Regions from separate parts of the Massilia suwonensis genome, predicted to be linked through region 1. Evidence: predicted binding sites of a transcription regulator. Region 1 holds the regulator's gene; each other region holds the start of a gene.
The links. The regulator sigma-54, encoded in region 1, starts transcription at its own class of promoters, with help from an activator protein. The targets are predictions, from matches to a motif close to TGGCANGNAANCTGCTTT.
Positions count from the first base shown of each region.

Region 2: the regulator sigma-54 is predicted to act here: its motif matches at 6,035-6,052, upstream of pepA (flocculation-associated PEP-CTERM protein PepA).
Region 3: the regulator sigma-54 is predicted to act here: its motif matches at 5,703-5,720, upstream of ACFPQ5_RS10080 (PEP-CTERM sorting domain-containing protein).
Region 4: the regulator sigma-54 is predicted to act here: its motif matches at 5,989-6,006, upstream of glnA (type I glutamate--ammonia ligase).

Region 1 is NZ_JBHSMR010000015.1:162,835-170,538, forward strand. It holds gene hprK (HPr(Ser) kinase/phosphatase) at 1-566, shown strand, start outside; gene rapZ (RNase adapter RapZ) at 718-1,581, shown strand; gene ACFPQ5_RS24290 (enoyl-CoA hydratase/isomerase family protein) at 1,763-2,848, opposite strand; gene hpf (ribosome hibernation-promoting factor, HPF/YfiA family) at 2,965-3,321, opposite strand; gene ACFPQ5_RS24300 (RNA polymerase factor sigma-54) at 3,385-4,851, opposite strand; gene lptB (LPS export ABC transporter ATP-binding protein) at 4,877-5,638, opposite strand; gene lptA (lipopolysaccharide transport periplasmic protein LptA) at 5,638-6,258, opposite strand; gene lptC (LPS export ABC transporter periplasmic protein LptC) at 6,273-6,875, opposite strand; gene ACFPQ5_RS24320 (KdsC family phosphatase) at 6,898-7,428, opposite strand; gene ACFPQ5_RS24325 (KpsF/GutQ family sugar-phosphate isomerase) at 7,430-7,704, opposite strand, start outside.
Region 2 is NZ_JBHSMR010000013.1:2,134,506-2,142,209, forward strand. It holds gene ACFPQ5_RS17675 (Maf family protein) at 1-23, shown strand, start outside; gene ACFPQ5_RS17680 (hypothetical protein) at 322-1,065, shown strand; gene rng (ribonuclease G) at 1,229-2,692, shown strand; gene ACFPQ5_RS17690 (sensor histidine kinase) at 2,931-3,821, shown strand; gene ACFPQ5_RS17695 (hypothetical protein) at 3,924-4,340, shown strand; gene ACFPQ5_RS17700 (RAD55 family ATPase) at 4,337-5,791, shown strand; gene pepA (flocculation-associated PEP-CTERM protein PepA) at 6,099-6,971, shown strand; gene ACFPQ5_RS17710 (ABC transporter ATP-binding protein) at 7,029-7,704, opposite strand, start outside.
Region 3 is NZ_JBHSMR010000013.1:475,719-483,422, forward strand. It holds gene hppD (4-hydroxyphenylpyruvate dioxygenase) at 1-502, opposite strand, end outside; gene ACFPQ5_RS10055 (SCO family protein) at 757-1,425, opposite strand; gene mtoX (methanethiol oxidase) at 1,437-2,756, opposite strand; gene ACFPQ5_RS10065 (LysR family transcriptional regulator) at 2,851-3,756, opposite strand; gene hmgA (homogentisate 1,2-dioxygenase) at 3,866-5,176, shown strand; gene ACFPQ5_RS10075 (secondary thiamine-phosphate synthase enzyme YjbQ) at 5,180-5,593, shown strand; gene ACFPQ5_RS10080 (PEP-CTERM sorting domain-containing protein) at 5,751-6,329, shown strand; gene ACFPQ5_RS10085 (S8 family serine peptidase) at 6,405-7,704, opposite strand, start outside.
Region 4 is NZ_JBHSMR010000001.1:280,738-288,441, forward strand. It holds gene ACFPQ5_RS01225 (EamA family transporter) at 1-66, shown strand, start outside; gene corA (magnesium/cobalt transporter CorA) at 63-1,031, opposite strand; gene ntrC (nitrogen regulation protein NR(I)) at 1,207-2,673, opposite strand; gene glnL (nitrogen regulation protein NR(II)) at 2,735-3,817, opposite strand; gene ACFPQ5_RS01245 (DUF4124 domain-containing protein) at 3,814-4,311, opposite strand; gene glnA (type I glutamate--ammonia ligase) at 4,486-5,901, opposite strand; gene ACFPQ5_RS01255 (rhodanese-like domain-containing protein) at 6,235-6,693, shown strand; gene ACFPQ5_RS01260 (CocE/NonD family hydrolase) at 6,801-7,704, opposite strand, start outside.

The DNA of each region.
Region 1 (7,704 bases):
TCGACTTCCTGCGGGTCTACTTATCCAAGAAATTGGCCCAGCGCGTGATCATGCACGGCGTCTTCATGGACGTGCTCGGCGTCGGCGTCTTGATTACCGGCGACTCCGGCCTCGGCAAGAGCGAACTGGGCCTGGAGCTGATCTCGCGCTCGCACGGGCTGGTGGCCGACGACGCCGTCGAATTCTCGCGCATCGCCCCGAACATGATCGAAGGCCGCTGCCCGCCGCTGCTGCAGAACCTGCTCGAAGTGCGCGGCCTGGGCCTGCTGGACATCAAGGCGATTTTTGGCGAGACCGCCGTGCGCCGCAAGATGCGCCTGAAACTGATCGTCCACCTCGTCAAACGCGGCGTGCTGGACGAGGAAGTCGAGCGCCTTCCTTTCCACTTTCCGACCGAAGAGGTGCTGGGACTGCCGATCCGTAAGGTCGTGATTCCCGTTGCCGCCGGCCGCAACATCGCGGTGCTGCTCGAGGCCGCGGTGCGCAACACGATCCTGCAGCTGCGCGGGATCGATACGCTGCAGGAATTCATGGAGCGGCAGAGACAAGCGATGAGCGGAGATTGAAACACGACTCATCGTTCCGCGTGGGCAGAGACTGCCCACCTTACACCGCGCATTCTCCACTAACTGGCGTGATCGGAACGCATGCACGCCTAACCGGTCAAAAATGGGACGATCGGCGACAAAGCGCTAACGGTTGCGGTATCATCGGGCCATGCACATTGTTCTCATCACCGGTATCTCCGGTTCGGGCAAATCGGTTGCCCTGAACGTTCTCGAAGACGCAGGTTACTACTGCGTCGACAACCTGCCGCCGGCCTTACTGCCGCATCTGGTGAAGGCCGTCTCAAACGAAGGCACGGGCAAGCTCGGCGTCGCGGTCGACGCGCGCAGCTCTGAATCCCTGACCGAACTGCCGCTGACGGTGCGCACGCTGAAGGAAGAAGGCCACCAGGTCAAGGTGCTGTTCCTGACGTCCAGCACCCATTCCCTGGTTGCCCGTTTCTCCGAAACGCGGCGCAGCCACCCGCTCTCGCACACCCTGCGTCCCGGCGAAAACCCGGCCTCGCGCCGCACCCTGATCGAATGCATCGCCGAAGAGCGCGAGCGCCTCGGCGCCATCGAGCAGCTGGGCCACGTGATCGACACGTCCGAGGCCTCGGCAAATAAGCTGCGCGCCTGGATCAAGGAGCTGGCTGAAGTCCAGCACGCGCCGCTGACCCTGTTCTTCGAATCCTTCGCCTTCAAGGTGGGCGTCCCGCTCGACGCCGACTTCGTGTTCGACGTGCGCGCGATTCCGAATCCGTATTACGACCTGTCCCTGCGCCCGCTGACCGGCAAGGACGCTCCCGTGATCGCCTTCCTTGACGCCCAGCCGAGCGCGACCGAGATGCTGAACGACATCTGCAAGTTCGTGGAGAAATGGCTGCCGTCGTTCAAGACCGATAACCGCAGCTACCTGACGGTGGCGGTGGGTTGCACGGGCGGGCAGCATCGCTCGGTGTACATGGCCGAGCGGCTGGCGGCCTACTTCGGCGATACGGAACGCGTGGTTCTGCGGCATCGCGAGCAGTCTTAAAAACCCGCGGCCTTAACGCTTTTGTAGGGTGGGCACACCGTGCCCACGCGGTCGTACCTGTGCGCACCGCTCGGCGTCGGTCACCACCAACACTGATCAAATGGGGCGTCCGCGTGGGCACGGAGTGCCCACCCTACGGTTCTCTTGACGCGGATTCCGCGTCAAGTGCGCGTCCATATCGTTAGTCCAAATGCCGCAACGGGTGCGCGTGATCCGGCCACACCGGCGCGAAGAAGGCATCCACCATCTCGGGCGTCACCGCCTCCAGCGACGGCGGATTCCACTGCGGAGCATTGTCCTTGTCGATTACCAGCGCGCGCACGCCTTCCAGCACTTCGCCGTGGTCGAAATTGCGGCGCACCAGCGAGCGTTCCATGCGCAGGCAGTCGGCCACGTCGAGCGACGCGCCACGCTGCAGCATCTCCCAGGTCACGCACATCATCAGCGGCGAACGCTGGCGCATCGCCCCCACGGCCTTCTGCAGGAAGGGATTCTCGTCCTTTTCCAACGAGGCCATGATGGCGGCCACCGAGCCGGCACCGAAGTGGGTGTCGATCGCGGCGCGCTGCGTTTCCAATACGCTCTGGCCCGCGTCAAGGGCAAATGGCGCGGCGAAGGCCCGGATGGCGTCGGCCAGCTGCGCACCCGGCGTCGCGTCGATCAACGCATTCAATTCCCCCAGCTGCGCGCTCGGAATAAACACGTCGGCCAGGCCGACATACAGCGCATCCGCCGCACCGATCGTCAGCCCGGTCAGGCCCAGGTAATTGCCCAGCTGACCAGGCGCGTGCGACAGGAAATGGCTGCCGCCGACGTCCGGGAACAGGCCGATGTTCACTTCCGGCATCGCCATCTTCGTGCGCTCGGTCACGATGCGCAGGCCGGTCTCAGGGCCGCCCTGGGCGATGCCCATGCCGCCGCCCATCACGACGCCGTCCATAATCGCGATATACGGTTTCGGATAGAAATGGATCAGGTGATTCAGCGCGTATTCCTCGGTGAAGAAATCTTCCAGCAGCGCGCTGCCGCCCGTCGGCGTGGCATGGCCGGCTTCGTGGAAGAAGCGGATGTCGCCGCCTGCGCACAGGGCTTTTTCGCTGCTGCTGCCGAGCACGACCGCGGACACGGTCGCGTCGTCGCGCCAGGCCAGCAGGATGTCGGCGAGGCGGCGCACCATCGCCAGGGAGAGGGAATTCAGGGCCTTCGGGCGGTCGAGCGTGATGACGCCGGTGCCGTTGGCAACGCGGGTGAGGACGTGGTCGGTCATGGTCAGCGCAATAGATGAAAAGACATGCATTTTACCCAAGCCCGCCTACGCCGCGCACAAAATGAAAAGGGCGCCCTTCCGGCGCCCTCGTTCAGACGGTGCTTGCTTGCCGAGAATTACATCGCGGCAGCGGCCTCTCCGCCTTCAGGCAGGCGCTTGAGCGCCTCACGACTATGGTCCTTCAACATCGTCTTGTATTTCATTACCTGGCGGTCGAGCCGGTCCATCAGGAGGTCGATCGCTGCGTACAGGTCTTGCGCCACACTTTCCACATGCACCGTCTTGCCGGAGACGCGCAGGTTGATCTCGGCCTTTTGTCGTTTGTCTTTTTCAGTCAGGTTGTCGATCGCGAGGATGACATGGGAATCGATCACTTGATCGAAATGGCGGGTGATGCGTTCCAGCTTGTTCTGTACGTATTCACGAATGGCGGGGGTGACGTCGAGGTGGTGACCGCTGATAGTGAGATTCATACACACTCCTTTGAAAAGTGAGCGGCGCCCGCGCCGCGCAAGGAGTGCGCATGGGGGCCGCTGTTACAAGGATTTGCGGAGACTGACGGGAGGAATCTTGAGTGCCTCGCGGTATTTTGCAACCGTGCGGCGCGCAATGACCATGCCTTGTTCACCGAGCATTTCCGCGATCTTGCTGTCGGATAATGGGTTCTTTGGGTCCTCTGCTCCTGTCAGTTGCGCAATGAGCGCCCGTATCGCCGTGGACGATGCTTCGCCCCCCGCTTCGGTGGCGACATGGCTTCCGAAGAAATACTTCAGCTCAAACATGCCGTGCGGGGTCAGCATGAATTTCTGAGTTGTTACCCGAGAAATAGTGCTCTCGTGTAGACCTAGTGTATCAGCTATCTCGCGAAGCACAAGGGGACGCATGGCAACCGCGCCATGGCTGAAAAAGTTCTTCTGGCGCTCCACAATTGCCTGCGAAACACGCAGGATCGTGTCGAAGCGCTGGCGCATATTTTTAATCAACCACTTCGCTTCCTGCAGCTGCGCGCTCATCTGGCCTTCGCCTTTTCCCTGCTTGAGCAGGTTGGCGTAGACGTTGTTCACACGCAGGCGCGGCATCACCTCGTTGTTCAGCGAGACGCTCCAGCCGTTCTTCGATTTGCGGACAATAACGTCCGGAACGACATAGTCCGAGACGCTCGATGCGAAGGCCGCGCCGGGATGCGGATTGCACTGGCGGATCACGGCCTGCGCTTCGCGCAGGTCTTCGTCGTCGCAGTCGAGCGCCTTTTTCAGCTTGGTGAATTCGCGCTGCGCGAACCAGTTCAGGTAACCCTCGACGATCTTCAAAGCCATGCGCCGCGTCACCAGCGGCACGCCGGGCATGGCGCGGATCTGCAGCGCCAGGCACTCGGCCGCGCTGCGCGCACCGACGCCGACCGGATCGAGGCTTTGCACCAGCGCCAGCGCGCAGCGCAGTTCGTCCATCTCGACTTCGAGTTCGCTCGGCAGGCGCGCGTGAATTTCGTCGAGCTGCTCTTCGAGGTAGCCGTTGTCGTCGATGGCATCGATCACCAGTTCGGCCAGCGCGCGGTCGCGCGCCGAGACGGCGGTGACGCGGATCTGTTCGCACAGGTGCTCGCGCAGGGTCACGCCCATCGCGCCCAGCTGCGGACGGCCGTCGTCGTCGCCTTCGGCATTGCCGCTGCGAGAAAGGTCGCCCCACTCGCCCTCGGCTTCGCCGCGTTCGACGTCGCCGCCCTCGCCGCCTTCCGGCGCATCGGGGGCAGGAGCACCTTCTTCGCCGTTCGGCGCAGGCGCTTCGCTCGGTGCCGGCGCGGCATTGATGGCGCCGTCGGCCAGCAGGCGAACCGAGTGGTCGAGCGGATCGTCGAGCCGTTCGAGCAGCGGGTTATCCGACAGGATCTGCTCGATCTCCTGGTGCAGTTCGAGCGTGGAGAGCTGCAGCAGGCGGATCGACTGCTGAAGCTGCGGCGTGAGCGCCAGGTGCTGCGAAGTCCGGAGTTGCAGGGATTGTTTCATGGTCCGCTTAGGTTCTGATCCGTTACTACATGCGGAAGTGTTCGCCCAGGTAGACGCGCCGTACCGACTCGTCCGCGATGATGTCGTCGGGACGGCCCGACGCCAGCACGGCGCCCTGGTTGATGATGTAGGCGCGGTCGCAGATGCCGAGCGTCTCGCGCACATTGTGGTCGGTGATCAGCACGCCGATGCCGCGCTCCTTCAGGAAGCGCACGATGCGCTGGATCTCGATCACGGCGATCGGGTCGACGCCGGCAAACGGTTCGTCCAGCAGCACGAAGCGCGGATTGGTCGCCAGTGCGCGCGCGATCTCGACGCGGCGGCGCTCGCCGCCCGACAGCGACAGCGCCGGGTTCTCGCGCAGCTTCTCGATCTGCAGTTCGGCCAGCAGCGAATCGAGGCGCTCGTCGATGGCGGCGCGGCTCAGCGACTTGCCGTTCTCGTCGTGCTGCAGTTCGAGCACGGCGCGGATGTTGTCTTCGACGGTCAGCTTGCGAAACACCGAGGCTTCCTGCGGCAGGTAGGACAAACCCAGTACCGCGCGGCGGTGGATCGGCAGGCTCGAGATATCGGTGCCGTTGATTTCGATCGAGCCGGCGTCCGACGGCACCAGGCCGACGATCATGTAGAACGAGGTGGTCTTGCCGGCGCCGTTCGGGCCGAGCAGGCCGACCACTTCGCCACAGCCGACCTCCAGGGACACGTCGCGCACGACCAGGCGCTTGCCATAGCTTTTTTGCAGGCCCCGTACGACCAGGGTACTGCGGTTGTCGCGTGCATCCTTCATTATTTCTTTCCTGCCGCTGCCGGCGTTGCTGCCGGGGTTGCCGGTACGGCTGCTGCAGGCGCTGCTGCGGGGGCGCCCGTTGCAGTACGGCGCGGCGCGATGATCAGGGTGCCGCGGCCGCCGCCGACCTTGCTTTCGCCGCTGGCGTCGTTGCGCACGGTCGCCACTTCGCGCCGGCTGTCGTACGAGATGTAGGCGCCGTCGATCTGGTTGGTGAGGCGGCTGTTTTCCAGCTCCTTCACGACCGCCTTCGAGAACAGCTTCACCACTTCCACGCGCTCGTCGTATTCGATGCGCTCGGCTTGCCCTTCCATCCAGAGGTCAGGTCCGCCGTCGCGCTTCTGGCGGAAGGTCGCGACGCGGCCCGGGCCCGAGGTGAGCGTGACGTTCATGTAGCCTTCCGGCGTTTCCTTCACCAGGGCGCGGTCCGATTTCATGACCAGGGTGCCGCGCGTGAGGACCACGTTGCCGGTCAGGATGCGCGTCTGCGTGACTTCGTCGACGTCGAGCGAGTCGAAGTTGATGACGGCCTGCTTGAGCGAGTCGGCGCGCTCGGCGTGGGCTGGCGAGAGCGACAGCGAGAGCAGGGAAACGAAGGCGGCGACAGCTATTTTTTTCATTGGGGTCGTTCCTGTTATTGGTTGGGTGCGGCGCTCTGGCGCGGCGGATAGACGATCGTGCCGCGCCCGCCCAGGTGCAGCTTCTGGGTCGGATTCTCGGCCACCAGGCCGACGGCGTTGACGGAAGCGGCGCCGAGCGTCATCTGGACCGGGCGATTCGTCTTGACGATCTCGTCGTCGGCCAGCACGGTCAGGGCCTCGGTCCTGGCGCGCAGCGCTTCGCTGTTGGGCGTGGCGGGACGCGCGATGTCGACATTGCCCATCAACTCGACGCGGTTCTCGCCGTGGTACACCTGGCCGCGCTCGGCGTGCATGGTCATGCGCGGACGGCCCGGCGCCATGCTCTCCACGACCGGCTTGCTCACTTCGGAGACATCGTTGTCCGGATGGTGGGCCAGGCGCTCGCCCGACATCACGTAGCGCGGCACACCCTGCTCCGTCATGCGCACGAAGCTGAAGTTCTCGACGATGTAGTCCGGCTCGTTCAGGTTGTTGCCGACCCGCGCGGGATCCTCGGCCTGGATCGCCTGCAGCAGCCAGAAGCTGCCGAAGGCGAAGAACACGGCCGTCAGCATGAGCGCCAGCAGGCGCCAGCGGTGCGCGGTCCGTTTGTTCACGTAGGTCGCCATCCGTTCAGGCTCACGCAAAGTAAGGCGCAAGCGCCTGCTCGTAGGTGCCCTGTGCGCGCATCACCATGTCGCACACTTCGCGCACGGCGCCGCGGCCGCCGCCGGCTTTCGTCACGTAGTGCGCGCGGTACTGCACTTCCGGATGGCCGGTCGGCACGGTGACGGCGAAGCCGACTTTCGTCAGCAGCGGCAGGTCGATCACGTCGTCGCCGATATAGCCGCACTGCTCGGCCGTGACGCCGGTCTGTTCCAGCAGCTCGGCAAACGCGACGCGCTTGTCGTGGTGGCCCTGCCAGACGTGGTTGATGCCCAGGTCGCGCGCACGCGCCAGCACGATCGGCGATTTTCTCGCGCTGATGATGGCGGTGATCACGCCCGTCTTCTGCAGCAGCTGGATGCCCAGGCCGTCGAGGACGTTGAAGGTCTTGGTGATCTCGCCGTCGGCGCCATAGGTCAGGCTGCCGTCGGTCAGGATGCCGTCGACGTCGAAGATCATGACTTTGACGCGCGCGGCGCGGTCCATGTGTGCCAGGGGAGTCATATCAGATCACCTTTGCCCGCGTCAGGTCGTGGATGTGCAGGGCGCCGACCAGCACGCCCGCTTCATCGACCACCAGCATCTGGTTGATGCGGAATTCTTCCATGATCGCCACCGCGTCCACCGCCAGCTGCTCCGGCTGCACGGTGCGCGCGCCGACGTGCATGACGTCGCGGATCGTCAAATTGGAAAAGTCCTGCACGCGCTCGATCAGGCGGCGCAAGTCGCCGTCCGTGAACACGCCCAGCGGCTTGAAGGCGGCGTCGACCACGGCCGTCA
Region 2 (7,704 bases), on a different contig from region 1:
GCAAGGCCGGCGTCGTCATCTGATTCAGGCCAGGGCGCCGCAACGGCGCCTTGTCCGTGCACCCTGAACAGCCGCAAGCGCGGCTGCGTCGCCTTCCCTTTTCCGTTTTTACCAGCGCCTTGCGCGCCAAGCAGGCACGACTGTGGCGTCCGCGCATCGATTGCAAAAATATAAATATATTTTTTTAACATTCGATATCGTGCGCGCGGCCGCACTCGTATGCTTCTTGTCATAAAGCTGTCATCGATCTCGTGTAATGCGAGACGACTGGCCGAGGTCTCGTCCGAGCGGTGACAGCCCAAAAAAATCAAAGGGGCTTGGATGTCAAACTATCAAATTTCAATCAATCGCCATGCGATTGCGCATGCGCTCGCAACCGTGATCGCCCTGCTGGTGGCCGCCAGCCTGCTGGGACAGATTGCCCGCTTCGAGTTCGGACACGATTACGTGTATGGCCTGGTGCATCTGTTCAATGTGGACGGCGAACGTAACATTCCCACCTTCTTCACGGTGCTGCTGGCCGCGCTGGCAGCCGTGCTGCTGGTGGTGATCGGCCTGGCCAGCCGCGAACGCGAAAAGAACGACAGCCGCTACTGGTTCGCGCTGGCCGCCGGTTTCGTTTTCCTCGGCTACGACGAAGCCTTCCAGGTCCACGAGCAGATGGTCGCGCCGATGCGCCAGCTGATGGGCAATACCAACCTGGGCGTGTTCTATTTCGGCTGGGTCGTGCCGGGCATCCTCGGCGTGTGCGCGCTGGCCCTGTTCTTCCTGAAATTCCTGCTGCGCCTGCCGGCCACGACGCGCCGCTGGCTGCTGTTCGCCGGTGCGCTGTACGTCGGCGGCTGCATCGGCATGGAACTGCTCGATGGCAAATATATCGAAGCCTATGGCGAAAACATGACCTACAGCGTGCTGGTGACGATCGAGGAAGCGCTCGAGATGTCGGGCCTGGCCACCCTCATCCATACCCTGCTCGGGCATATCGCCGAAGCCAGCGCCAGGGTCGAGTTCCGCATCGACGCCGCTGCCCAGCCTAGCCTGGTCGCCCAGCCGGAATTCAACTAAGCCTGTTTTACAGGCGCCTTCCCTGCGCGCCGGCCGCCAACGCGGCCGGCGTTGCCGTTTACGCCTGCCCCGAAGATGACCCGGCGGCGGTGGCCGCCTCTCCACGCGCCACACCCCAGCGTGTATCATGACACTCTGAACAATATTCCCCGGCGCAGCGCTCATGAACGAAGACATCCTCATCAATATCACCCCGCAGGAAACGCGCGTGGCGCTGGTCCTGCAGGGCGCGGTGCAGGAGTTGCATATCGAGCGCACGCTGACGCGCGGACTGGCCGGGAACGTCTATTCGGGCAAGGTCGTGCGCGTGCTGCCGGGCATGCAGTCGGCCTTCATCGACATCGGCCTCGAGCGCGCGGCCTTCCTGCACGTCGCCGACATCTGGGAAGCGCGCCCGCACGACAATTCGAACACGCCGCCCACGCCCATCGAAAAGCTGCTGTACGACGGCCAGGTGCTGACGGTGCAGGTGATCAAGGATCCGATCGGCACCAAGGGCGCGCGCCTGTCGACCCAGATCTCGATCGCCGGACGCATGCTGGTCTACCTGCCGCAGGACAACCACATCGGCATCTCGCAAAAGATCGAGAAGGAAGCCGACCGCGAACTGCTGCGCACGCGCATGGCGGGCCTGCTGCCGCCCGAAGAAAAGGGTGGCTACATCGTGCGCACCCAGGCCGAGGAAGCGCTCGATTCCGACCTCGCCGCCGACATCGATTACCTGCGCAAGACCTGGGGCGCGATCCAGCACGGCGCGCGTACCCGTCCGGCCACGAGCCTGCTGTACCAGGACCTGAACCTGGCCCAGCGCGTGCTGCGCGATTTCGTGCACGACGAGACGGCGACGATCCAGGTCGATTCGCGCGAAAACCACGCCATGCTCGTCGAGTTCGCCAAAATCTACACGCCGAGCGTGCTGGCGCGCCTGCAGCATTACACGGGCGAGCGGCCGCTGTTCGACCTCTATGGGGTCGAGGAAGAAATCCTGCGCGCGCTGGGCCGGCGCGTCGACCTCAAGAGCGGCGGCTACCTGATCGTCGACCAGACCGAGGCGATGACGACCATCGACGTGAATACCGGCGGGTATGTGGGCGGCCGCAATTTCGCGGATACGATCTTTAAAACCAACCTGGAAGCGGCGCACGCGATCGCGCGCCAGCTGCGCCTGCGCAACCTGGGCGGCATCATCATCCTCGACTTCATCGACATGGAAAACAACGAGCACCGCAACGCCGTGCTCGCCGAGCTGAAGAAGACGCTGGCACGCGACCGTACCAAGGTGTCGGTGAGCGGCTTCTCGGCCCTGGGTCTGGTCGAAATGACGAGGAAGCGCACGCGCGAATCGCTCGCCCACATCCTGTGCGAGCCCTGCCCGGCCTGCGCCGGCAAGGGGCAGGTGAAAACCTCGCGCACGATCTGCTACGAGATCCTGCGCGAACTGCTGCGCGAAGCGAAGCAGTTCAATCCGCGCGAATTCCGCATCCTGGCCTCGCAGGAAGTGGTGGACCTATTCCTCGAAGAAGAGTCGCAGCACCTGGCGATGCTGGGCGACTTCATCGGCAAGAAGATTTCGCTGCAGGTGGAAAAAGGTTACCACCAGGAACAGTACGACGTGATCCTGATGTAGGAGCATGCCGGCGCCGGCACAGGAGAAATCGACGCTGCCCATGCGTGAACCAAAGGGCGCGGCGAGGTTCAAACTCCTATTGGGATGTCCCGGCGGCGCTACTGCAACAGTCCGAAGGTCTTGAATTGTTTGCAGATCGCTTCTTTTTGTTGACTCGGCCGCTGAATCTGGCTTAGCGTTTCGCAGCCAGCTATTCGTGTCAAAGCGTTCTCCGCAGCCAGCCAAACTGCTTTCGATCATGCCTACAACACCATCCGGCCGCAGCAGCGAGGCGCATGGCCAGCGCCAATCCAGGCAGCCTGAATCACACGACGCGCATGACGGGCTCGCTGTCGACGACGAGCGCGAAGCGCCGATGCTGCGCCTGACCCAGGACCAGATGCTGGTCAACCAGGCCCTGGTGGAAAAAATCTTTGCCTGCGAGCGGGCCGAAATCGCCCTGCGCCAATCGGAACAGAAACTGCACGACCTGCTCGCGCACCAGCACGCCACACGCGAGGACGAACGCAAGCAGATTTCCCGCCGCCTGCATGATTCGCTGGCCCAGAACCTGCTGGCGCTACGCATGGACATCGTCATGATGCACCAGCAAACGACCGGCAAGCATTACCGCCTGCGCGACCGCATCGGCGCCGCGCTCGACAATGTCGACGTCACGCTGCGCTCGGTGAAGGAATTGCTGGGAGAATTGCGGCCGGCCTGCCTCGAACTCGGCTTGCTGGCGACCATCGAAATGGAACTGCGCAAGTTCTCGCGCGCCAGCGGCATCGCCTACGACCTGCGCGCCCATCCCGGGCTGGGCGAGCTGGTGCTGAACGAAGAGGAAGTGCTGACCGTGCACCGGGTGTTGCAGGAAGCGCTGAACAACGTGTGCCGGCATTCGCTGGCCAGCCGGGTCATCGTGCAGCTCGAGACCGGGGCCGGCACGCTGGCCATGACGATCACCGACAACGGCATCGGCTTCGACCAGGCCGCGCCGCGCAAGCCGAACAGCTTCGGCCTGCTCGACCTGGTCGAGCGCGTCGCCGCCCACCGCGGCCACCTGGTCGTGAGCGGTGCGCGCGGACACGGCACCGAAGTGCGCCTGCAGCTTCCCCTCAGCCAGGCCTGCGCGAACGATCCGGTCTAGCGCCGATCGGATAGAACATGCATTGACATCATCTATCCACCGGCCGGAACGTGGCGGCCGATTGCCGGTCGGCGTGCCTTTGCTCATGACTGCTGAACGCTGATGCCCATACCGACCGAGCTGCTCGTGAAGATGACCGGCAGGCTCACACCCGACGATGGTCCCGCGACTGCGGAGGCGGCGCTGCACGTGTGGCGTACGCTGTTTCGCAAACTCGCACCCCTGCTCGGCCCCCTGAGCACGGAACTGATGTTCGCGCGCAGCCTGGCGGCGCGGCACCCCGCCTTCCCCTGGCTGCCCCAGCTCGCGCCCGACGCCGAGCAGGCCGCCTTCGCACGCTTTGCACCCAGTCTCGACGCGCGTTCCCCGGACGACATCGCGGCAGCCAATCGCGCCCTGCTGGAAACGTTCACATCCGCGCTGGCCGACCTGATCGGCATGCAGCTGGCCGTACGCCTGCTGCATGCGGCCTTTCCCGACGACGATGCCAAAAAGAATACTTTGGAGAAAACGGCATGACCGACAAAATCGACCTGCGCGTGCTGGACAGTGGCGTCCCTGGACTCGACACCATCCTTGGTGGCGGCCTGCCCGAGTTATCGTTCAACATCATCGGCGGCGCGCCCGGCAGCGGCAAGACCACCTTCGCCCAGCAGATGATGTTCGGCATGGCAACGCCCCAGCGCAAGGCGCTTTTCTTTACCGCCATGGGCGAGCCGCCGGTCAAGATGCTGCGCTACCAGCAACAGTTCGATTTCTTTGACTTCGACAAGATAGGCAACGAAGTCAACTTCATCAGCCTGGCCGCCTCGGTCGAAAAGGGCAACTACGATGTCGTGCTGACCGAGATCCTGGAGGCGGTGCGCCAGCATGCGCCGGCGCTGGTGTTCTTCGATTCCTTCCGCTCCTTCATCCAGGGCGCGCGCGGCGACCAGCAGGAAGCGGCGGCGCTGCAGATCTTCGTGCAGCGCCTGGTGTCGCACATGACCAGCTGGAACGCGACCAGTTTCCTGATCGGCGAATACCTGGCCGAGGAAGCGGACCAGAACCCGATCTTCACCGTGGCCGACGGCATCTTCTGGCTGACCCAGCACGTGGAACGCAACGCGATGTCGCGCAAGATCCAGGTGGTCAAGATGCGTGGCCAGAAGCAGCGCTCGGGCCTGCACGCCTTCCGCATCGACCGCGGCGGCGTCCAGGTGTTCCCGCGCATCATTCCGGAAATGGCGCCGCAGCGTCCCGCACCGCTGGCCACGAGCGAGCGCCTGTCCTCGGGCGTGCCGGTCCTCGACGAGATGCTCGGGGGCGGCATCCCGCCCGGCTACTCGGTGCTGCTGGTCGGCCCGGCCGGTTCCGGCAAGAGCATCCTGTCCACCGAATTCCTGGATGCAGGTGCGCAAAACGGCGAAACCGGCGTGGTGGCCCTGTTCGAGCGCGCGCCTGATCAGATCATGAATCCCAAGCTGAAGGCCATGGTCGACGCCGGCCAGGTCGGCATGGTGACGGTCCGTGCGCTCGACGTGTCGATCGACGAGATCCTGTATGAACTGATGAACGAGATCGACGCGCGCAAGGCCACCCGCCTGGTGCTCGATTCGCTGACCGGTTTCGAGATGGCCCTCTCGCCCGAGTACCGCGACGACTTCCGCGAGTCGCTGTACCGCATGGCGACGGTGCTGAATGCGAAAGGCGTCACCGTCGTCATGACCAGCGAGCTGGAAGACCGCTACGGCGAACTGCGCTTCAGCCCCTACGGCAGCGCGATCCTGGTCGACGCCGTCATCATGCAGCGTTTCGTCGAATGGGAATCCGAACTGCACACGGTCATCTCCGTCATCAAGGTCCGCGGCAGCAAGCACAGCCGCCAGATCCGCATCTTCGAGATTACCGACGATGGCGTACGCATCAGCGCCACGCCGGCGCCCTTCGAGGGCGTGCTGACCGGGTGCACGCAGGGGCGCACCGGCTGAGCCGTCACCCTGGCCATTGCACAACGCCAGCCTGCGCGCTGGCGTTTTTATTGGGCGATCGGTGCGGCTGCGTTCTGAAAGAACAAGATTTCAAGTCTGAAAACGGTTCATTTCAGTTTGCAAACACATTTGCACAATTTTTCGTTCTTACCGGAAATGCCGATTTGTCGGGATTTTTTACATGTATTTACGAGACTTGATTGAAGTTCCTGTAATCAATTGATTCTTAAGACTAATGTTTTCAGGCACGAGGATTGCTTTACCTAAAGTACCCCTGCCCCCATGACATTTTGTCGAGAGAGTAATAATGAAATTTGTTAAACAACTGATCTGCGCCGCAGCCGTCGTTCTCGGCTCCACCGGTGCCGCAATGGCCGAGCCAGTACTCAACAATTGGGTCTTCAATCCGGTCGGCGGCGGCTTCGCCACGGGCCAGAAGATCAACGAATACCTGGACATCAACGGCAACGCCTTCATCCAGCTGAGCCGGACCGGTGCCACTTCCTTTTCGTTCAAGGAAACCGCCGTGTTCAACATCATTCAGGCGGACAGCAACGGCAAACTGTTCCCGCTGAAATACCGCGGCGGCAATATCACGGCCACCTTCGAGGCCTCCGGCAGCGGCACCTTCAGCGGCGCCTTCAGCTTCAGCAGCGGCACCATCCGCATGTACCAGAATCCGGTCAATGACAAGTACGCCGGCACGGACGGCTTCTACGGGGCCAATCTGGGCGAGATGATCGCCGAGTTCAACGTGCTGGAGGGCGGCGGCGGACTGGTCGATGCCAAGGGCAGCCCGGTGCGCAACGGGCAGGTCAGCGTCTTTGCCGAAGCGGCACCGGGCAAGCTCGACGCCGGGTACTTCTTCAACAGCGCCGGCCGCGACCTGTCGACTTCCTCGGTCCTGGCTTTCGCCTTCACCAACGCCAACACGGTCGGCTCGCCGACCAAGCGCCTGGTGAGCGAAGTGGCCTGCCAGTTCGCCGGCTTCAACGGCCCAGGCTGCACCACCGGAACCTATCGCAATCGTCCGGGCGAGTACTTCTTCCTCGGTACGAATGGCCAGTTCAAGCTGGCCGAAGTGAAAGAAGTGCCGGAGCCGGGCTCGATCGCCCTGTTCGGCATCGCCCTGCTGGCGGCGGGTGCGGTGTCGCGCAAGCGCAAGGCGGCGCAGCAGTAAGCATCGAACTCCGACGCGAAAAGAGCGGCCATCGGCCGCTCTTTTTGTATGTCTTTGCTATTGCGCTTCGCCGTGCTCTCCCTTGTGGGATCGATATTCGAGATGACCGTCGCGCAATTTGAGGCGCCGCACGCCGGGCAGCCCGATCAGGTCGCGGTCGTGGCAGGCCATGACGACCGTGGTCCCCTGCTCCATCAGGGTCGGGATCAGCGCGATCACCTGCTCGCGCGCCGCGCCGTCGAGGTTCGCGGTCGGCTCGTCCAGCAGCAGCAGGCGCGGCTGCAGCACGCGCGCGCGCGCCAGCGCCACGCGCTGCTTCTCGCCGCCCGACAGCCTGGCCGGGTCGGTCTCGCGCAGGTAGGCCACGCCGGCCCAGTCCATCGCCGCTTCCACGACGGCCGCCACGCGCGCCCTGGGCTCGCCGCGCGCCACGAGGCCATAGCCGATGTTCTGCGCGACGCTGGTCGAAAACATGACCGGATGCTGGTGCACATAGACGATGGCGCGGCGCAGTGCTTGCGGATAAGGATGCAGCGACACCGGCTTGCCGTCGAATTCGACCGCCCCCGCCTGCACCGGTTCGAGTCCCGCCAGCGCGCGCAGCAGCGTGCTTTTTCCCACGCCGTTGGCGCCGGTCAGCACGTAGGCGCTGGCGGCGTCCAGGGTCAGCTCGCCGATGTCGAACAGCAGGCGCTCGCCATGGCGCTTGACCAGGCCGCGTACCGTGAGCAGG
Region 3 (7,704 bases), on a different contig from region 1:
AGACGTTGTGGGTCAGGTGGTCGATGATCTTCAGGCCATGGCCCGGCGGGCGGCGCTCGGCGCCTTCGATGAATTCGAAATCGATGTCATAGATCGACTTGCCGTCCTCGAAACGGTCGATCAGGTACAGAGGGGCGCCGCCGATGCCCTTGATGGCCGGCAGGCGCAGTTCCATCGGGCCGGTCGGGATCTCGACCGCTTGCGCGCCCAGTTCCAGCGCGCGCTTGTAGGCCTGGTGGGAATCCTTGACGCGGAAGGCCATGCCGCAGGCGGACGGGCCGTGCTCGGCGGCGAAATAGGCGGCGTAGCTCTTCGGCTCGTTGTTGACGATGAAATTGATCTCGCCCTGGCGGTAGAGCACCACGTCCTTCGAGCGGTGCACCGCGACCTTGGTAAAGCCCAGCGCCTCGAAGATCGGCTCGAGCACGCCCGGCGTCGGCGACGCGAACTCGACAAATTCGAAGCCCATCAGGCCCATTGGATTCTCAAACAGGTCAGCCATGTTGTTTCCTTATGTGGTGCATATGATCTCCTCCAGCCGGCGCCCGCCTCGTGAGCGTGCTGCCTGGCGGAACCGTGCGGCCGGCGCTGCGCCTGGCCGGCGCCGGTCACGAGCATGCGCCGGCCGTCCCCGGACGGCTGCGCCGCGACCGAAATGATACGCCAGGTGGGCCCGCGGCCGTGGCGATGATGTCGAATCGTCATGCTCGCGGCGGAGCATACCCGAGGCGCGGCCTGGCGGAAAGTGGAGTTTTTTCAGCGCCGCGCGGTCTTGACCGGCTCGCGCAGCAGGGTCTGGATGTCGTTCAGCAGCACCGCCGGGTGCAGCCAGGAGGTCGAATAGATCTCGCGCACCTCGCCCGTGGGGTCGAGCAGGTAGACCTTCAGCATGTGGCTGAGCACGGGCTTGCGCCGCCCCGCCGGCTGCGGCATGGCCACCGAGACGTCCTGGCCGAAGCCGTCCAGCAGCGGCGCCAGTTCGCGGCCGTTGCGGCTGGTGAGGAAACGCCATTCCAGCGGGCCGGCGGCGCGCGCGTCCTGCCCGCCGTAGCTGCGCATCGCAACCGGAGTATCGTATTCCGGATCGAAACTCATGCTCACAAAACGCACCTTGCCGTGCAGCGCGGGCGTGCGCTCGATGGTCTGCTTCAGGCTGTGCAGGGTGGCGTAGGCCAGCGGACAGCCCTTCGGATCGCTGCAGTACGTATAGATGAAGGAGAACAGGGTGACCTTGCCGGTCGTGAATGCCGACAGGCGGTGCAGCTTGCCATCGCTGTCGAGCACGTTTCCGTCGGGCGCACGCAGGATGCGCTCGAGGCGGTAGCTGCCGGGTGCGGGCGGCACGTAGGCGAGCGCGGGCACGGCCAGGCTTTGCGCCGCGGCCCCACCGGCGTACAGGGCCAGCGCCAGGGCTGCGGCGCGCACCGTTCCGGCCCTCACCGTCCGGCCACCCGTGGCGGCTCCATCGTCCAGGCCGCCTGCTGGCCGGTCCTGGAGCCGAACTTCATGTGGTGCGGCCGGCCCAGCTTGAGCTGGGTGAAATCGACCTTCCACTGCTCGTTCAGGGCCTTGCCGTCCCAGGCGAACAGCTTCACGAACTGCTCGTTGTCCTTGCCGGCCTTGTCCCAGTTGGCCAGCAGCGAGGAACTCACGTAGATCCGCTTGCCGTCCCAGCTTTGCGAGATCATGTTGACCTGGGCGCCGGTCTGCTTGGCATAGGTCTGGCGCGGCGCTTCCGGGTTGCTGAGGTCGAAGTAGCGGGTGGTGCCGTCCATGAAGGTGTTGACCCAGAGACCCTTGCCGTCGGCACGCATCGAGATGTCGACCGGCAGCGGGGTCTTGGCCGGATCGCCGATCGTAGCCACGTCCTTCGCCTGCCACTGCCCCTTGGCGTCCTTCTTCACCAGCCACAGCTTGGAGGTGAGCGCGGTGGCGGTGATGGCCCAGTCGTCGCCTTCCTTGAGCGACCAGCGGATCTCGAGCGGCGCGCCCGGTACGCTCAGCACCTGTTCCGGCTGCATCGCCTTCAGGTTCCACACGACCATGGTGTTGCCGAACTGTTTCATTGCGCCCTGGTCCTTGATCAAAGTGCCGAGCGGCGTCATGTAGTTCTTCTTGCCGGTGAAGCTGGAGCTGAGCATCGCATTGCGGGCCGGGTTGACGGCCAGGTCGTAGCCGTACCCGTCCCCACCCTTAGTCGCAGGCATGTCGTACTTCTGGATGAACTCGCCCTTGTTGTTATACAGGGCCATGCCCGTCGCGCCGCCGCCATCCTTCGTATTCGACAGCGCCCCGATCAGCATGCGTCCGGGCAGCGCGTAGAAGGTGTGCGGGCCCACCAGGCCGCTGCGCTTGGCGAAGTCGGCGATCGTGTTCACCAGGCGCGGCTTGCCGGGATCGGTATGGATGTCGAAGACGTAGATCTTGCTGTCGTCCAGGCCGCCGGCCCAGAGGAAACGGCGGTCGTCGGTGAAGCCGGCGTGGTGGGCTTCGCCGCGTCCGCCCACCGACACCTGGGCCACGACCTTGCCGAAGGTTGTCGATTTGGGATTGGCGTCGAGGGTGACCAGCTTGTCCGAGCCGTCGCCCATGCCGGGCACGCCCAGGGTCCACACGTAGACGAAGTCTTCCTGGCCCTTGATCAGGTTGGACAGGTAAGGCGAGTTGCAGGTTTCGTCGGCCAAGGCCGGCGGGGCGATCCAGCCGAGCAAACAGACGGCGAGCGCGGCTGCGCCGGTGAGGCGGTTGAGCTGCATGGTGGTCTCCTGTCAGGCAAACCATCAGCATCGCCGGCCCTGCGCATCGCGGTTTGCGCTGGATCAAATCCCGCCACCGGACCGGACTCAAGCCCTACCGCGCAAAGGTCTCGGCCACCATGCCGCGCAGCCACTGGTTGCCCGGGTCCTGGTTGTAGCGCCGGTGCCAGAACATATTGGTCTGCAGTTGCGGCAGGTTCAGGGGCGGCGTAATCCAGGCCAGGCCGAAGGGCGGACCGGCGCGCTCGGCCAGCTTTTGCGGCACCGTCACCACCAGTTCGCTGCTCTGAATGATGTAGGGCACGGCCGTGAAATGCGGCACCCGGAAGCGCGTCGAAGCGCCGATGCCGGCCTTTTCCAGCAGCTGGTTGATGCGGTCGTAGGGGCTTTCGCTGGAGTCCACGAACAGGTGCTCGGCGGCCGCGAAACGCGCCAGGTCGACCTTGCCTTCGGTCAGCGGGTGGCCGCGCCGTACCATGCTCACATAGGGCTGGCGAAACAGCAGGCGCTGGTACAGGGCTTCTGAAATGTCCTCGAAGGGGCCAATGGCAAGGTCGACGCGGCCGCTTTCCATCTCTTCCTTGAGGGCGATGCTGCCCGCCCGGCGCGAACTGAGCTGCACCTGCGGCGCCAGAGCGCGACAGCGCTCGATCAGGGCCGGCATGAAGTGCACCTCGCCGACGTCGGTCATGGCGATGGTGAAGCGGCGCGCGCTGCTGGCCGGATCGAAGCCGCTGCGCCGGTTCAGCGCCAATGCGACCTGGGCCAGGGCGCTGCCGACCGGCTCGGCCAGGCTCTCGGCGAAGGGCGTGGGCTGCATGCCCTGCCCGGTGCGCACGAAGAGCTCGTCGCCGAACAGGCGGCGCAGGCGCGACAGCGCATTGCTGACGGCCGACTGGCTCAGGTTCAGGCGCCGCGCGGCGCTGGAAATCTGGCGTTCGCGGTAGACCTCCTGGAACACGGCCAACAAGTTCAAATCGACGTCATGGGGTTCGATCACGGGTGCTCCGATATTGATTTGGTAAATAGTCTACATTCATCTATTCACGTCGTAAAATACCAACGCCTGACTTAGAGTGCAAAAAACGACCTTCCACGAGGAGACTGGCATGACCCAGCACATCCGCACCGAGACGGGCTACCAGTCCGGCTTCGGCAACGAATTCGCCACCGAAGCCCTGCCCGGCGCATTACCGAAGCACCAAAACTCGCCGCAGCGCGTCGCCTATGGCCTGTATGCCGAGCAGATTTCCGGCACCGCCTTCACGGCGTTGCGCAGCCACAACCGCCGCTCTTGGCTGTACCGCATCCGCCCGGCGGCCATGCACGGCCCCTTCGAGCAGATCGACAGCGGGCGCATTGTCGCGAACTTCGGCCACGTTCCTCCGCCACCGAACCAGATGCGCTGGAGCCCGCTGCCGATGCCGGAAGCGCCCACCGACTTCATCGACGGCTGGGTAACGATGGCCGGCAACGGCTCGGCCGAGAGCATGAACGGCTGCGCGATCCACCTGTACGCCGCGAACCGCTCGATGACGGACCGATTCTTCTACAGCGCCGACGGCGAGCTGCTGGTCGTGCCGCAGCATGGCCGCCTCGAGATCGCCACCGAACTGGGCACGCTGGACGTGGAGCCGCAGGAAATCGCCGTCATCCCGCGCGGCATCCGTTTCCAGGTCCGCCTGCCGGACGGAGAAGCGCGCGGCTACATCTGCGAGAACTTCGGCGCCCTGCTGCGCCTGCCCGACCTGGGCCCGATCGGCTCGAACGGCCTGGCCAACCCGCGCGACTTCCTCACGCCAATTGCACGCTACGAAGACCGCGAAGGCGACTTCGAACTGGTCGCCAAGTTCTGCGGCAACTTGTGGAGCGCAAAGATCGGCCACTCGCCGCTGGACGTGGTCGCCTGGCACGGCAACTACGCACCCTATAAATACGACCTGCGCCACTTCAATACCATCGGCTCGATCAGCTACGACCACCCGGACCCGTCGATCTTCCTGGTGCTGCAGTCGCCTTCCGACACCCCGGGCGTCGACACCCTCGACTTCGTGATCTTCCCGCCGCGCTGGCTGGCCGCCGAGAACACCTTCCGCCCACCCTGGTTTCACCGCAATGTCGCGAGCGAATTCATGGGCCTGGTGCAGGGCGCCTACGACGCCAAGGCCGAGGGATTCGTCCCCGGCGGCGCCAGCCTGCACAACTGCATGAGCGGCCACGGCCCGGACGCGGCGACCTTCGAAAAGGCGAGCGCGGCCGATACGAGCAAACCCGGCAAGGTGCTTGATACCATGGCCTTCATGTTCGAAACCCGCACCGTGCTGTGCCCAACCGCGCACGCTCTCGCCTCGCCCCAACTGCAGGGCGGCTACCACGAGTGCTGGGCCGGCATCCGCAAGAACTTCCGCCTGACGCCCTGAGCCATGGCGCACCAGCAGATCCTTCACTTCGAGACGAGCGGCCGCGGCAGCCGCGACATCACGCGCGAGGTCGCCGAGGTCGTGGCCGCATCGAAGGTCGAATGCGGCCTGGTGCAAGTCTTCGTCCAGCACACCAGCTGCTCGCTGACGATCACGGAGAATGCCGATCCCGACGTGCGGCGCGACCTGGAAACGGTATTGAGCCGGCTGGCACCGGACGGCGACCCGGCCTACCGCCACGACGACGAGGGACCGGACGACATGTCCGCCCACGTGCGCACGGTGTTGACGGACAGCGGCATGACTGTGCCGATCGGAGGCGGGCGTATGCTGCTGGGAACATGGCAAGGCATCTATCTCCTTGAACACCGGACCAGCCCCCTCCGGCGCACGCTGGTGGTGACCGTCATAGGCTGAACAATTAGTTCCAGTTACAAACTTGTTCCTGTCGGTATTCTTTACACTGGTCAACAAGAGTTGTCGAAAGAATATTCTAATATGTTACAAATCAACGGTTTATGCTTGCTGGCACGGGGCTTGCATATAGTGGAGCTCACAACAAAACGGGGGTTCCATGAAAGCGTTGAATTTGAAGAGCATTCTGATGGCTGCGGTTGCGGCAACGGGTTTTGCCACCTGCAACGTCATGGCCGATCCACTTTTCGGCAGTTTCGATAGCGCCAATTCCGGTGCCAAAACCGAAGTCGATTTCATCAACCAGGCGTCCGGCGGTTCCTACACCGCAGACGATCTCCTGAAGGACGACTCGCCTGTCGCAGCGCTGATCGATGGCGTCTGGACCATCAGTGCACCAAGCTCGCCGGGCTGGTTCCTGCTTAAGTTTGGCCTGCCAACCAACGGCGCTAACGAGAATGTCTGGAATACCAAGCTGGACACTTATGTATTCCGCAACGACGCCAGCCTGACCCAGCTGACCTGGACCAACGACCTGGTGAATTTCCTGAGCGGCGGCGATTGCCGTGTTGGCAACGATGGCCCATGCAACATCGGACGCCTGAGTCATGTGACCTGGGTTCCAGGCGGAGGCTCCGGCAACCCAGGCGGCAATCCGGGCGAAGTGCCGGAACCGGCATCGCTGGCCCTGCTGGGCGCCGGCCTGGCGGGCATGGCCCTGCGCCGTCGCCGCGGCTGATCCGCGCGCATGCAGCAATGAAAATGGCGCCCCGCAGGGCGCCATTTTCGTTTCCGGCGACAGCGTCGCAGCCGCTCAGCGGACCGTCACGCTGACCGACTTCGTGCTGGCATTGCCTGCCGCATCGCGTGCGGTGACGGTGACCGTGTGGGTCCCGGCCTTGGTCTTCTTCGTGTTCCAGTTATAGGACAGCGAACCGCCCTGGCCGCTGGCCACCGTGAGGCCGTCGATCGCCAGCGTGGTGCGGATGCCGGCGGCGCCCGCGTTGTCGCTGGCGCTGACGCTGACCGCGACGTTGCCGTTCACGGTGCCGGCGACCGGGTTGTTGATGGCGACGACGGGGGCCGCCGTATCGGCGGCGACCACGGTCGTGGCCGTGGCGTTGGCGACGTTGACCGCCACCGTGGCCGAGCTGCCGGCATTGCCTGCAGCGTCGTAGGCAACGGCGACCAGGTTGGCCATGCCGTTGGCGACGCCCGCCGAATTCCAGCTGAAGCTGTACGGCGCGGCGCTGTTGGTGGCGACCACGGTGCCGTTGACTTTCAGGTCGACGCGCGTCACGCCGACGTTGTCCGAGGCGTTCACCGTCACCGCCACCGCGCCCGACACCGAGCTGCTGCCCAGCGGCGCGGCGATCGCTGCCAGCGGCGCCGTGGCGTCGACCGGGTTCACGAAGGCCCTGGCGGCGCTGACGGCCGCGGCGGCGTTCACGCGGCCGTAGCCGAAAACCGGATCGCGCCCGGCCGCGCCCAGGTCGACGGCGGTCTTGAACAGCAGCGACTCGACCTGCTCGCCCGACAGGTCGGGACGCGCCGCCATCATCAGGCCGGCCACGCCGGCGCTCACCGGGCTGGCAAACGAGGTGCCGTTCCAGGCCGAATAGCCCAGCGCATTGTTGGTGGTCCAAATGCCGGTGCCCGGCGCGGCCAGCGAGACGAAGCTGCCCCAGCTCGAGAAGCTGGATTTGGCGTCGTAGCTGTCGGTCGAGGACACGATGATGAAGGCGGTGTCCGGCACCACGTTCTCGTCGATGTTGTTGTTGCCGGCCGAGATGAAGACGAGCCCGCCCTTGCTCTTCATGTAGCGCGCCGCGCTTTTCACGGCCGAGCTGCCGGCGATGCCGACGAAGCTGACGTTGGCGACGCGCGCGCCATGGTCGGCGGCATAGGTGATGCCGCTGGCGATGGTGCTGAAATAGGCCGGGCAGCCGCCCGTGCTGTCCTTGTAGACGATCCGCACCGGCATGATCCTGGCGGCGCCGGCAATGCCGGCCACGCCCATGGCGTTATTGGTGCTGGCGGCGGCCGTGCCGGCCACGGCGGTGCCGTGGCCGCACAGGTCGCTGGTGTCGGTATTGTTGTCCTGCACGTTAAAA
Region 4 (7,704 bases), on a different contig from region 1:
TGGCTGGCGATCGGCATGATCGTGGTCGCCACCGCTGGCAGCGCGGCCACTGCAGGAAAAAACTAGAGCCAGCCCGACTTCTTGAAACGGTAGTAGAGGTATCCGCAGACGGCGAACATGATGCAGACCGCCGTCGGATATCCATACTTCCACTTCAGCTCGGGCATGAATTCGAAATTCATGCCCCAGACGCCGGCAAAGGCGGTGAACACGGCAAAGATCGCGGCGTAGGCGGCGAGCTTCTTGTTGATGTCGTTTTCCTCGATCGTCACCATCGACAGCGTCACCTGGATCGCCGTGGCGATGGTGTCGCGGATGCTGTCCAGGCGCCCCGCGATGCGCAGCAGGTGGTCGTGGACGTCGCGGAAGTAATCCTGGGTTTGCGCCGCCAGGTCGGGCACCCGTCCACCGTGCAGGCGGTCGACGGCGTCCATCAGCGGGATCACCGCATGGCGCAGGACCAGGGTATTCCTCTTCAGGTCGTACAGGCGCTCGATGTTGTCGCGCTGCGCGCCCTTGCCGCCGAAGATGCGGTCCTCGATCGATTCGAGGTCGGATTCGAGCTTGTCGACGACGGGGAAATAGCGGTCGACGACGGCATCCATTAGCGCATACAGCACGAAACCGGAACCCATCTTCAGCAGGCGCGGCTCGCGTTCGGCACGCGCGCGCACGCCGAGAAAACCCTGGGCCGAATCGCGCCGCACCGACAGTACGTAATTGGGACCGGCGAAAATCGCGACCTCGCCGGCGCACAGTTCGTCGCCGTTCAGGTTCACCGTGTGGACGACGGTGAACACGGAATCGCCATACTCTTCCAGCTTCGGACGCTGGTGGCCGCGCGAGGCGTCTTCCACGGCCAGTTCGTGCAGGCCGAACTCCTCCTGCATGGTCGCCAGTTCGCGCGGATCCGGATCGCGCAGCGCGACCCAGACGAAGCAGCCGGGTTGTTTCAGGTACTCGCTGATATCCTCGACCGGGATATCGGATAGTTTCTTGCCTTCCTGGTAGGCGACGCAGTTGATCAGCATGGGGCGGTATGGATGGGACAGCGATGCAAGAGCTTACACCATCCCGTGCGTGGCGCCGATGGGCGGACGTTCACGCATTCGCTGCTCGTAGGGTGGGCACTCTGTGCCCACGCCGTTTCATTGCATGATCCGTGGCGACGCAACCGCAGTACCGCGTGGGCACGGAGTGCCCACCCTACTCCTCGCGCGCACCGTCGATGCCGAGCTCCACGATCTTGCGCGTGATCGTGTTCCGCCCGATCCCCAGGCGCATGGCCGCATCGTTCTTGCGCCCGTGCGTGTGCTTCAGCGCCGTCTTGATCAGCGCCGACTCGAACTGCTTGCCCAGCGTGTCCATCACCTCGAACTGGCCGGCACTGAGCATGCTGGCCGCCTGCAGCTCGAGGAGCCCGATCCAGCCGTCCGGCGTCGGCGGGGTGGTCAGCATGGGCGGGACCTGTGCTCCGCCATCGAGCGGTGCCGCCACGAAGGACGGCGTACCCGCCGGCGGCGCCTGGGTCAGGTCGCGCGGCAGGTCCTTGATCTCGACCGTCTGGCCCGGCGCCATCACCGTGATCCAGTTACACAGGTTTTCCAGCTGGCGCACGTTGCCCGGCAATTCCAGACTGCTGAGGAAGCGCATCGCGCTGTCGCTCATGCGCTTCGGTTCGACGCCCAATTGGTGTGCGCTCTGCACCAAAAAGTGGCGCGCCAAGAGCGGGATGTCTTCGCTGCGCTCGCGCAGGCTCGGCAGCCTGAGGCGGATCACGTTCAGGCGGTGATACAAGTCTTCGCGGAACAGGCCGTCGCGCACGCGCTGTTCCAGGTTCTGGTGGGTCGCGGCGATCACGCGCACGTTGGCCTTGACCGGCTGGTGGCCGCCGACGCGGTAGAAGTGGCCATCGGAGAGCACGCGCAGCAGACGGGTCTGCAGATCGAAAGGCATGTCGCCGATCTCGTCGAGGAACAGCGTGCCGTCCTCGGCCTGCTCGAAGCGGCCGCGCCGCATCGCCTGCGCGCCGGTGAAGGCGCCGCGCTCGTGGCCGAACAGTTCCGATTCGAGCAGGTCCTTCGGGATGGCCGCCGTGTTCAGCGCGATGAAGGGCTGCTGCGCACGCGGGCTGTGTTTATGCAGGGCGCGCGCGACGAGTTCCTTGCCGGTGCCCGATTCGCCCGTGATCAGCACCGTCACATTCGATTGCGACAGGCGGCCGATCGCGCGGAACACTTCCTGCATCGCCGGCGCCAGGCCGAGGATTTCGGGCGTCTCGGCGGGCGCCGCTTCGACGCTGGCTTCGCGCAGGCTCTCCTCCAATGCGCGCCGGATCAGGGCGACGGCCTTGTCGATGTCGAAGGGTTTGGCGAGATAGTCGAAGGCGCCGCCCTGGAAGGAGGCGACGGCCGAATCGAGGTCGGAAAAGGCGGTGATGATGATGACCGGCAGGCCGGGGTGCTTCGCTTTGACGGCCTGCAGCAGGTCGATGCCCGATTCGCCGGGCATGCGGATGTCCGATACCAGCACCTGCGGCGTGTCCGTTTCGAATGCGCTCAGCGCATCGCGCGCGTTGGAAAAGCTGCGCGTCTCCAGGTTCTCGCGCGCCAGGGCTTTTTCCAGCACCCAGCGGATCGATGCGTCGTCGTCGACAATCCAGATTGGTTTCATGTAGTTCGTGGCTTTCCGCAATATGGTGTCATCAATGACCGCGGCGGCCTGCCACGGCCACTCATGGCAGCGGCAGCAGGATCCGGAAATCCGTCAGTCCAGGCCGGCTTTCGCACTCGATCATGCCCAGGTGCTGCTGCACGAAGGTTTGCGCCAGCGTCAGCCCCAGGCCGCTGCCGCCATCCCTGCCCGACACCAGCGGGTAGAAGATACGGTCGCGGATCTCCGGTGCGATGCCCGGTCCATTGTCGATGATATGCAAGTCTAATGCCAGCCCGTAGCGGACCTTGGCCAGCGTGACTTGCCGCGCCACGCGGGTGCGCAAAACGATCTCGGCGTCGCCCGCCGCGATGCGGCTTGCCAAGGCCTGCGCGGCGTTGTGGACGATGTTCAGGACGGCCTGGATCAGCTGTTCCTTGTCGCCCCTGAATTCGGGGATCGAGGCGTCGTAGTCGCGCCGGATCGTCAGGCCATTCGGGAATTCGGCCAGCACCAGCGAACGCACGCGCTCGCACACTTCGTGGATGTTGACGTCGCCGACGATGTGGGGTTTACGGTGCGGCGCCAGCAGGCGGTCGACCAGGGTTTGCAGGCGGTCGGCTTCCTTGATGATCACCTGCGTGTATTCCTTCAGCTGGCTCACGTGCAGCGGCGGCAGTTCGAGTTCGAGCAGCTGCGCCGCGCCGCGGATGCCGCCCAGCGGGTTCTTGATCTCGTGCGCCAGGTTGCGTATGAGTTCCTTGTTGGCCTGGCTCTGGTCGAGGAAGCGCTCCTCGCGGTCCAGTTTCAGCTGCTGCACGTTCTCGCGCAGTTCGATCAGCACCTCGCCGCCTTCCAGGCTGCTGGCGATCGAGTGCACGTGCAGGGTCTCCCTACCCGGTCGATCCAGGGCCAGGTCCTGCCGCAGGTCGGCGTACTGGTGGGCGCGGGTCTGCTCGCACAGGGCCGCCAGTTCCTCGCCGTTCGAGAACAGCGATTTTAACGTTTGGCGCGACAGCGATTTCAGGGAGGCGTCGAGCATGTTCTCGGCCGCCGGATTGGCGTAGCGCACGCGGTCGGCGGCGTCGATCAGCAGCACGCTGGAGGCCAGCAGTTCGAGGCCGGCGAAGCGGGCCTCGCCGGCAGGACGGTCGGGGAGGTTCATCGGATATTCGAAATCTCGCGGCGCAGCGCCTCGATGTTGCGCTCGGTGCGGCTGATGTCGTCGCGCATCTGCGCCACGCGTTCCTGGTACTTGGCGTAGTTGCGCTCGTTGCCCTGGCGTTCGGGCTCGCCGTTGTTGAAGACCTTGCGCAGGTCCGCCAGCTTCTGCTCCTCGGCGCGCAGCTCCTCGTTCAGGATGCCGCGGCGGTCGTCGTCGCGCGCGCGCTGCTGCGAGCTGTCCACGCGCGGGAAGTTGGCGGGGCTCGGCGTTGCGGCGGCGGGCGCCGGATTGTTCGGACGGCTCGCGGCCGGCGCTGGAGCGCTGCGCGCGGGAGGCGCCGGAATATAGCCCGGCAGGTCGAGCGCCTTGCAGCCCTTCTTGCCGGTATCGGTGAACTCGACGCGGCCCTGGGCGTCGACGCATTTGTAGACCGTGGTCTGGGCTGCGGCCGCACCGCTGAAGAGCACGCCGGCAGCCAGTGCCAGGCGGGTCATGCTGGTTGTCATTCGCATCGGTAGAAAGCTGCACGGCATACGCGTGCCTAGGTCATCGTTGGGCCGAATATACCGCATCCAAATAAAAACGCGGGGAAAGCCACTGGCCCTCCCCGCGTTTGTTACCTGCGCTTACAGCTTTTGATGCCGTAGCGCAACGGTATGGTCAAGCAATTACGACGAGTAGTACATGTCGAACTCGGCCGGGTGCGGGGTCATGCGCATGCGCTGGACTTCCTGCATTTTGAGCTCGAGGTAGGCGTCGATCATGCTGTCGCTGAACACGCCGCCGCGGGTCAGGAACTCGCGGTCCTTGTCCAGCGCTTCCAGGGCTTCTTCGAGCGAGGCGCAGACGGTCGGGATCAGCTTGTCTTCTTCCGGCGGCAGGTGGTACAGGTCCTTCGAGGCGGCTTCGCCCGGGTGGATCTTGTTCTGGATGCCGTCCAGGCCCGCCATCAGCAGCGCGGCGAAGCACAGGTAGACGTTGGCCAGCGGGTCCGGGAAGCGCACTTCGATGCGGCGGCCTTTCGGGTTCGCCACGTGCGGGATACGGATCGAGGCCGAACGGTTCTTGGCCGAGTAGGCCAGTTTCACAGGCGCTTCGTAGCCAGGCACCAGGCGCTTGTACGAGTTGGTGCCAGGATTCGTGATCGCGTTCAGGGCCTTGGCGTGCTTGATGATGCCGCCGATGTAGAACAGCGCCGTTTCCGACAGGCCGGCATAGCCGTCGCCTGCGAACAGGTTCTTGCCGTCCTTCCAGATCGACTGGTGCACGTGCATGCCCGAGCCGTTGTCGCCGTTCATCGGCTTCGGCATGAAGGTCGCGGTCTTGCCGTAGCTGTGGGCGACGTTCCAGACCACGTATTTCAGGTTCTGGGTCCAGTCGGCGCGCTCGACCAGGGTCGAGAACTTGGTGCCGATTTCGTTCTGGCCGGCGCCGGCCACTTCGTGGTGGTGCACTTCGACCGGGATGCCGAGCGATTCGAGGATCAGGCACATTTCCGAGCGCATGTCCTGGAAGCTGTCGACCGGAGGGACCGGGAAGTAGCCGCCCTTGACGGTCGGACGGTGGCCGCTGTTGCCGCCTTCGGTTTTCGCGTCGGTCGACCACGAGGCTTCGTCCGAATCGATCTTCACGAAGCAGCCCGACATGTCGATCTTCCAGCGGATCGAGTCGAAGATGAAGAATTCAGGTTCCGGGCCGAAGTAGGCGGTGTCGCCCAGGCCGGTCGACTTCAGGTAAGCCTCGGCGCGCTTGGCGATCGAGCGCGGGTCGCGGTCGTAGCCCTTGCCGTCCGACGGTTCGATCACGTCGCACTGCATGAACATGGTCGTTTCTTCCATGAACGGGTCGATGTTCGCGGTGTTCGGGTCCGGGAGCAGGAGCATGTCCGATGCTTCGATACCCTTCCAGCCGGCGATCGAGGAGCCGTCGAAGGCGTGGCCCGACTCGAATTTGTCGAGGTCGAAGTGCGACACAGGAACGGTGACGTGCTGCTCTTTACCGCGGGTATCCGCAAAGCGGAAATCCACGAACTTGACTTCGTTATCCTTCACCATCTGCATCACATCTGCGGCGGTCTTTGCCATGCGTTTCTCCTAAATGAAATCGGTTGCTGCAGAACGGGCGAGGTCTTTGTCGACCGGTCAGCCCTCTACAACATGCTTGCAGGAACATATGCAGGAACCATGCCAGCCGCTTATCGGACTTTTCAGCATGAACAAATGCATAATCCTTCTTTAGCGCGCCGAGTGTTTGACCATAAAATCAGGCATCCGGCCATGGTGCAGCTTTGCTCATCCATTGCACCAAAACGGTGCGCGCACTCCAAAGCGCACCATTTTGATGCAGAGCGCACCGTTTCGGCAAGGGCGCTCCACTGCGGTGCGCATGCCCGGTGCGAACGTTTACGAAAGGACATCATGCAAACGACCAAAGAAATACTCGACGCCGCGCGCGAACGTGCCCCGGGCCAGCCTTATGCCGGCGCCGTCACGCCAGGCGAGGCCTTCACGCTGCTGCAGGCGGCCCCAAACGTGAAGCTGGTCGACGTGCGCACCAACGCCGAGCGCGACTGGGTCGGCCGCGTCGTGGTGCCGGAAGGCCAGCACCTGGCCGTCGAATGGGCGAGCTACCCGGGCGGCCAGCCGAATCCGCAGTTCGGCCAGCAACTGGAACGCCTGGCCCGCAAGGACGACGTCCTGCTCTTCCTGTGCCGCTCCGGCGTGCGCTCGCGCCACAGCGCGCGCGTGGCGGCCGAACTGGGCTACGCGAACGCTTTCGACATCCTGGAGGGTTTCGAGGGCGACAAGGATGCGGACGGCCACCGCAAGACGGTGGGCGGCTGGTGCAAGGCGGGGTTGCCCTGGGCAGGCGCGTGACCCGCACCTGACGACAGCTGTAGGGTGGGCGCCCCGTGCCCACCAAACGATGCGTCGACGGTACCTATGCTCATGGTGGGCACGGGGCGCCCACCCTACGCCTAGCGTTACATTCCTGCCGGCAGCACCATCACCTGCAGGCCCGAGGCTTGGCCCGGCGCGCGGTACACGCGCTGGGTCGCCTTGACGAAATCTTCCGGCTTCGCTTTCGGGATGTGGGTGAAGGTCTGCGGATTCAGGTCGATCAGCGGGAACCAGGAGCTCTGCACCTGCACCATGATGCGGTGGCCGCGGCGGAAGGTGTGGTTTACCTGGCCGATGTCGAAGCTGAGCGCCTCGACCTTGTTCGGAGTGAACGGCTCCGGCTTCTCGAAGCTGTTGCGGAACTTGCCGCGCAGCGGATTGCCGCGCACCAGCTGCTGGAAGCCGCCCATCTCCACGTCCGGCGCACCGACGTCGCCACCCTTGCGCTCCGATGGCGTTGCCGGATACGCGGCCGGATACACGTCGATCAGTTTCACGACCCAGTCGGCGTCGGTGCCGGTGGTCGACACGAACAGCTTCGGCGTCACCGGACCGGCAATCGTCACGTCCTCTTCCAGTACTTCGCTCTCGTACACCAGCACGTCCGGACGGGTACTGGCGAAGCGCTGGTCGGAGACCATGTACTCCTTCGGCATGCCGGTGGACGGGTAGCCGATGAAGGGCACCGGCTTTTTCGGATCGGCCACGTATTCGTCGAAGGCGACGCCCGCGGCGGCCGGCTGGGTCCAGCCCAGTTTGCCGTCGGCGCCGAAGTAGAGCGTGCGCGGCTTGGCCTGCACCGGCGGCCAGGCCGCATAGCGGCGCCAGACATTGCTGCCGGTCTCGAAGGCCGTCACTTCGGCAATCGCGGCAGCCGGTTTCACGCCCTTCAGGTGCTGCTCGAAGAAGGGAAATTGCAGCTCCTTGCGGAAGTACTCGGCCGTCTTGCCGTCGAAGGACACGTGCCCGAGCCGCGCGCCCTCCCCG